Regions from separate parts of the Paenibacillus nicotianae genome, predicted to be linked through region 3. Evidence: riboswitches for the same ligand, from Rfam matches in the RefSeq annotation. Region 3 holds a riboswitch; each other region holds the start of a gene.

Region 1 (2,203 bases), on a different contig from region 3:
CAATCCGCCAATAGGTGTTAACGTATCATGCATCGTATTAACAGCACCTGTCTCTGAAGCTGTTGTTACCACAGAGTAGAATGAAGATTGCGCTTCGCCTAATCGTACTTCTTTCCCTTCCATTGATCCCGACTGATGTTGAATACCTAATTGGTTAATCAACGGATTTCCTTGAAATTCACTGACAAGTGATACACTAAGCATCACGACAAACATCATGACCATCGAAACAAATAATACTCTACCTTGTTTGGAGTTGCCGACCATTTTGCCGTACGTAAATGGCAGTGACATTGGAACCAATAACATCATCAACATTTGCAACATATTACTGAATCCGCCTGGATTTTCAAAAGGGTGTGCAGAGTTGGCTCCGAAATATCCACCACCGTTATTCCCTAATTCTTTGATTGCTAGAAATGATCCTATTGGACCGGTACCAATCTGTTGCTCTGTTCCTTGTAAAGTCTGAGCTGTTATGACTGTATGCAAGGTCTGCGGCATACCTAATCCAACAAACACAAGCGCCATAATAAAAGTAAGAGGTAACAAAATTCGTGTGATTGCCCGTACCAAGTCCGTAAAGAAATTACCCAGCGGCTTACCGGTCAATCCTCTAATAAATGCAATTGCGACTGCAATCCCTGTTGCCGGTGAGACAAACATCATAAAGATAATTGCTGTCATTTGTGAGAATAAAGATAAACCACTTTCACCGCTGTAATGCTGTAAATTCGTATTTGTAATAAAGCTGATCGCTGTATTGAATGCTAGATCAGGGCTCATACTGGTAATCCCTGCTGGATTCATTGGTAAAATGTGTTGGAAACGAAAGATCAGATATGCTATCAGCAAGATCACTGCATTACTGATAAGAACAGCGCCTGCATACTGCTTCCAGGTTTGATTTTCATTTTTGATACCGCCGAACCTGTATATCCATTTCTCAATTGGATAAAACCAACGATCTAAGCGATTCGGTTTATTTTCAAAAGCATATGCAATATAATGTCCGGTTGGACGAGCGATAATTAAAGCGATAATAAAAGTGACTGCAATTCCGATATATGAAAAGATACTCACGATGTTCTCCCCTGACCCTTTAGAATTTTTCTGGATAAATCAATGCGTAACATAGATAGATGGTTAACCCACCAATAATAATCCACAGCAGCCAAGTCATCGCTCATTCCTTCTTTCTCCGATAGCTACAGATGCCCATTGCAGCAACCCGCTCAATCCCAAAGTCATTATCAATAATAATCCAATCATCAGTATATCCATCATAGGTATAAGACTCCCTGCATTCGTTTTGTAAGTAATATTTGCTAAAAAAGGCATAAAAAAAGAAGCCTGGAGAAAAGCAGAACTTTTCCCCAGCCCTCTACAAACACGCACACTTATCGTGTACCTGCCAAGTTGCTGGTTAGGAGTTCTCCCCTATACGCTTACGGAGTTAGCTGTCGGATTCGGGCTGGAAGATTGCCCGTTCCGGTAGATACCGGAATTCACCCCATGTTGTGTAGTAACTGACTCTTCTATCAGTTATTTTCATCAACGATTGGTTCCCCCGCTTTTCATATGCATATGAAAATTAAGCGTCGTGACATTGTTAACATATCAAAAAACACAGAGTCGTATTACACTGTGTCAGATCGGCACAAGCTTCACACTTCTCTCCTAATCCACGCTTACGAGGTTAGCTGTCGGATTCGGGCGGTGAGAGTCGCCCTACTGCATTGTCTGACTGTACCATGGTTAAGTCAGTATGCAGATTCACCCCAACGATTCACATTCCGGCTCTCACACCGTTTTGTGAAGTCGCAATTTGGTTCCCCCGTTTTTCGGTTAGTACCGAAAACTCAGCGATCAAAAACATTGGAAACTTCATTTATATCAGTTGCTGAATCCTATTCATCAACTGCCTGCAATGAATAATACGCCTGTACCTGTCAACTGTAAAGCTGAGAAAAAACGCAAAAAAAGCTGTGAATCATCACAGCTTTCATTTTCAGATAACTATTGAAAACTTATCTATCTCAGGCTTCTATTTTCTCTCTTTTTCATCGTTTATCTACTTTTTTATTTTTGTTACATGATATTTATCATTGATTTGCAGTAGATTCTGAAAACGATTATGTCATTTATTACGCAACATCCTATCATTTTGCTACGTTATGTTAACCTGTATAAATTTCGTAAG
Region 2 (2,203 bases), on a different contig from region 3:
TTTAAAATATAATTCTTCTATAGAAGAAATTATATTTATCGAATGCTCCCAATCACTTAGAATAACAAAAGACCGACGATCTAAGGGTCGTCGGTCTTTTGTACAACTTGTAGACTATATAAAGTGTTATTAACCTTCTAACGCTGTTTTAAACTCTTCAGAAGATTGGTTCCACCATTCTTCATTATGAGCGACTAATAATTTTTTGAGTGCTGCTTTTTCTTCGCTTCCTAGACCTTCTAACATAATACGGCGCTTGATAGCATAATCTAACTTATTCACATGCTCTGCGAGAATTTTCCAACCTTTTTTCTCTTCTTCATTAATCCACATTTCACAAGCAGTAGCACCAGCGTAATTGACACCTTCAGCTAATTTATCGACTGCTACCCAGACTAACCATACTTGACGACCACCATTCACTTCTTCGCGGTTCGTCGTAAATTTGATTCCTTTTTCTACTTTACTTTTGGCATGCATTGCACCAACATCGATTTTTGCTTCGCCATGGTCTATAATGATAGGGGACACATTATTGAGGTTAATAGCTCCTGCTCCAAAACCTTTATGTTTACTGCTTTTTGCACTACTACTTACAATATTAAGTGACATCGACTTTTTACTTGGTTGATTTTCATCCATATTGTTCGAATACTCCTTTGTGGGGTCAGTATAAATAAGGTTATTATACATAGATTTATAGTTCAATTTATTATTCATATTGTAGCGAATATTGAGTTAAAAGCCAATAAAGTCGATTACTGTCATAGATTTTCATAAAAAAAGGGAAAAAACGTTAATTATTACAACGGTCGAACCGAATAAAGTATATATAGTGATCATAATTATTCAATAAACGTCATGATATGAGCAAAAGATTAAAATTTTTTAACTTTTAAAAAAGCTGTAACCACAGGCTTTTATAGAGATTTGATACGAAAATATAAAAACAAATCTTAAAAACAGATGAATAAAGGTTTGCCAAAGTAAAAAACCTCTGGTAGAATAAATCCAGTGAGATTTTAGTAACAACTTTGTAAACTTTAAAACTAAATGCTGTAACCTTTATAGCAACTGAAAATTTTGTCGTTTTGTCGTAGTAATCCGTATACGGTACACACCACGCTTTGAGCCAAATTCCGTGGTACCGGGAAACGGGGGAACCGTTTTGGGTGAATTGATCTTGTTTCAGAGGGATCATAGGGGAATACCTTCTACCGAATCCTTAAGCTAACCTCGTAGGCAATTGGAAGGGGACAATCGATTTTGAACATGAAAAAGAAACTAACAGCCGCAGTAATGGGACTTGCTATTGCATTTACGTCACTTGGAGTAACAAGTGCGCATGCAGATTCTAAAATGGATCAAGTTATTGATGGAGCTATTGGAACACCTTATCGTATTGGTGGAACATCTTTCAGCGGTTTTGACTGCTCAGGATTTACACAATATGTATTCAGCAAAATGAACATTGATCTTCCTCGCCAATCTAGTTCTCAATACCAAGTCGGTGAGCCTGTATCAAAAAGTGATTTAATTGCTGGAGATCTGTTATTTTTCAATACTACCGGGGCTGGCGTTTCACATGTAGCAGTTTATGTAGGAAATGGTAACTTCGCACACGCTTCTACTTCCAAAGGTGTGAGAATTGACAGTTTGAGCATGGATTACTATCAAAATCGTTACGTTGGTGCTAAACGTGTTATGAGCGATTCCACATATAACACCTTCGCAACTGACAATTAATCATCGTATTTACAACTCATATAAATTAACCTATAACCATTGAAGATTCCCGCCAGAATCTTTAGTGGTTTTTTTATGTTCCTATATAAGTAAGACGTATCAAACACCTAATAGGTTACATAAAATCGTAAATTTATATAAAATTGTTCTTTATAATTATGTCTACTTATTATTAACCTACTCGTAATTATGGTAAACAGGATATTGCAAATTTTTTAAGATTTTTTTATGGTAGATACAAAGTACAGTCAGAGGAGGTTAGATCATGAGCTCACTGCCACATTCTATTTTTCATACGATTCCTTTGACAGAACAACATGCTGCTGAAGTATGTACATGGGTATACGATCCTCCTTATAATATTTACGGTTGGATGCCCTGGGCACAAATGAAAGAATTAGGAATTGAGTTCGGCGATCCAGAGATTCGGCAACAACAATACTTATCGGTACTGGAT
Region 3 (2,203 bases):
ATAACAGATGACTGGGCTTAAGCAATGGCGTTATCCCAATCAACACCCTACTTAGGGTTTAACCGGACCGATTACATATACAGTGTAACCGGATTTACGTCCAAATGCTCTCGCTTGGCTCAAGCTGTCTATATATACGTCGATTTTATTACCGTTAATAGCACTACCGGTATCTTCAGCACGGCGGAAGCCAATGCCTTCAATGTATACCCACCATCCCATCGGAATGACACTCGTATCGACTGCAATCGTACGACCTTCTGTTACACGTGCTCCAGAAGCAGTCACTGTACCTAGACCGGGTTCTTGAGACGAATAAGCAGTAAGAGATACATTGTTCAGTACTTTCGCATAAGAGAAATCTACACCTGCTTTGGAAGTACTATTACTGGAACCTCCACTAGATGAAGCAGCTGCAAGAAGCTTAGGCTCTTCTTTTTTCGTACCTATTGCTACAATCTTGTCTTGCACTTTTGCGGTTGTTTTTTTATCAACCATACGTTTGGAGACGAATTCTCCATCTTCGTATACTTTCTCGATGTATTGAACCACTTTTCCTGTTTGACCACTTTGTACTAGCTTTGTTTTACCTTCAACCAGAGAAGCATCGGTTTTTTTAACCGTTTGATAAGGAATCTTTACAACTTTTTTCGCTACAAAAGATTTGGTGCGAACAATCTTGATATCCATATTGTCATGAACTGAAGATTCCATTGCTGGTGTAAGTTGATCTTCACCTGACAATGTTAATCCAGCTTGCTCCAATGTGTTACCAACTGTTTTAGAGGTGGTATAGATTTTCTTAGTGCCACCATCTGCCGTAATGTTTACTGCAACCGCATGGTTAATATAAACTTTATCCCCATCTTGAAGCGCGCCATTCATCGGCATAGATACTTTATCTTGTGGTGCGACTTTAATTTGATTTTCATCAAGCAGTTGAGAAAGCATCAATTTACGTGTTTCCACCGTTTGTGCTTTGCCGTCAATGACTACAGAAATATTTTTACCCGCTTGATTATAAAGTAGGGACAATAGCATCACTGCAAGAGCGATGACCAATAATGCAGCCCACAATACATAGCGTAGGTTTTGTTGCTTCCAACTCAGCGCGTAAGACATGCTGGATGAGCGCGAACCATGGGTTTTTTCGAAAGGAGCAATTGCCACTTCTTCCGTCCTCCTTCATAGTCTCGCCGTCTAGCTGTGACGTAATAGTATATGACGCGACTATATAACAGAATTTTCACAGGCTGATCGTAAGCATAAGATTATCGAATCTGTGTGATAATCTTTCGTGATGTTCAAAAATGCCTGCGCCATGGTCAGTCTAAGGGACATACCTAATATCTGAAAGATCAAGCTTCAAATATCGTATCTCTGTATCTTTTCCTTTTAGCCAAAACAAAAGAAGCCTCTGGAAAAGAGCAAGAGCAACTTTTCCTTGGCTCCCGACGTATTTGAATACAGTTCGGAAAACGTTAGAAAATACGAGGTTGCCTCTGCATCGCTTACGGGGTTAGCTGTCGGATTCGGACATATCATATTGCCTGCCCTGTGAAGGATCCTCCGCTCATGGCGCGAGTACCTCCAATTCACCCCATAGACCCTGTAAAAGGAATCATACATAATGACTTCGGTATTCTGATAATAATGGCTTGAAGACATATGTTGGTTCCCCCGTTTTCCTATGCAGGAAACTCAGCGAGACCGAATCATGGAATCTTGCGTGATAACAGCAAGATTAAATCACTGATGAAATAATATCCCGAACCCAACCCTCATGTAAAGCGACCAGCAAGCACGTTTTTCTGAATAAATGGTTAAAAAGTTGTCATATTCTCCGATTTTTTAAAGATAATTTATTCATATATCGATTTAACGATGTTTTTTGCGTGATTTACTCTGTTTTTCATCGAATGCCAAATCGTTCCAGTGCATTTTTAGTTGTAATTGTACTAATTTCTTCCAGTGATATCCCTTTTAGCTCCGCAGCCGCTTCGGCTACAAGTGTCACATAACCGGACTCATTTCGTTTTCCACGATAAGGATGTGGTGTCAAAAATGGGGAGTCTGTTTCAAGTAAAAGACGGTCCATAGGAACCTTTTGTAACACCTCTTTAGGTTGCTTTGCATTTTTGAAAGTAATTGGTCCTCCAAACGATAAATGGAAGCCCATATCAAGACACATTTTGGCTGTTTC

What was found. Region 3 has a riboswitch for cyclic di-AMP ahead of ACFSGI_RS01910 (ubiquitin-like domain-containing protein). Riboswitches for the same ligand answer to the same signal wherever they lie in the genome.
Region 1: it holds a riboswitch for cyclic di-AMP, as region 3 does, so the genes downstream of both, kdpF (K(+)-transporting ATPase subunit F) here and ACFSGI_RS01910 (ubiquitin-like domain-containing protein) in region 3, are expected to answer to the same signal.
Region 2: it holds a riboswitch for cyclic di-AMP, as region 3 does, so the genes downstream of both, ACFSGI_RS22405 (C40 family peptidase) here and ACFSGI_RS01910 (ubiquitin-like domain-containing protein) in region 3, are expected to answer to the same signal.

The regions. Positions count from the first base shown of each region.
Region 1 is NZ_JBHUGF010000010.1:1,732,746-1,734,948, forward strand. Features, by position in the region: gene kdpA (potassium-transporting ATPase subunit KdpA) at 1-1,083, opposite strand, end outside; gene kdpF (K(+)-transporting ATPase subunit F) at 1,103-1,183, opposite strand; cyclic di-AMP (ydaO/yuaA leader) riboswitch at 1,431-1,611, opposite strand; cyclic di-AMP (ydaO/yuaA leader) riboswitch at 1,674-1,878, opposite strand; gene ACFSGI_RS11680 (carboxypeptidase-like regulatory domain-containing protein) at 2,181-2,203, opposite strand, start outside.
Region 2 is NZ_JBHUGF010000012.1:32,945-35,147, forward strand. Features, by position in the region: gene ACFSGI_RS22400 (YwhD family protein) at 130-642, opposite strand; cyclic di-AMP (ydaO/yuaA leader) riboswitch at 1,121-1,260, shown strand; gene ACFSGI_RS22405 (C40 family peptidase) at 1,273-1,746, shown strand; gene ACFSGI_RS22410 (GNAT family N-acetyltransferase) at 2,021-2,203, shown strand, end outside.
Region 3 is NZ_JBHUGF010000002.1:40,573-42,775, forward strand. Features, by position in the region: gene ACFSGI_RS01910 (ubiquitin-like domain-containing protein) at 52-1,170, opposite strand; cyclic di-AMP (ydaO/yuaA leader) riboswitch at 1,494-1,717, opposite strand; gene ACFSGI_RS01915 (TatD family hydrolase) at 1,913-2,203, opposite strand, start outside.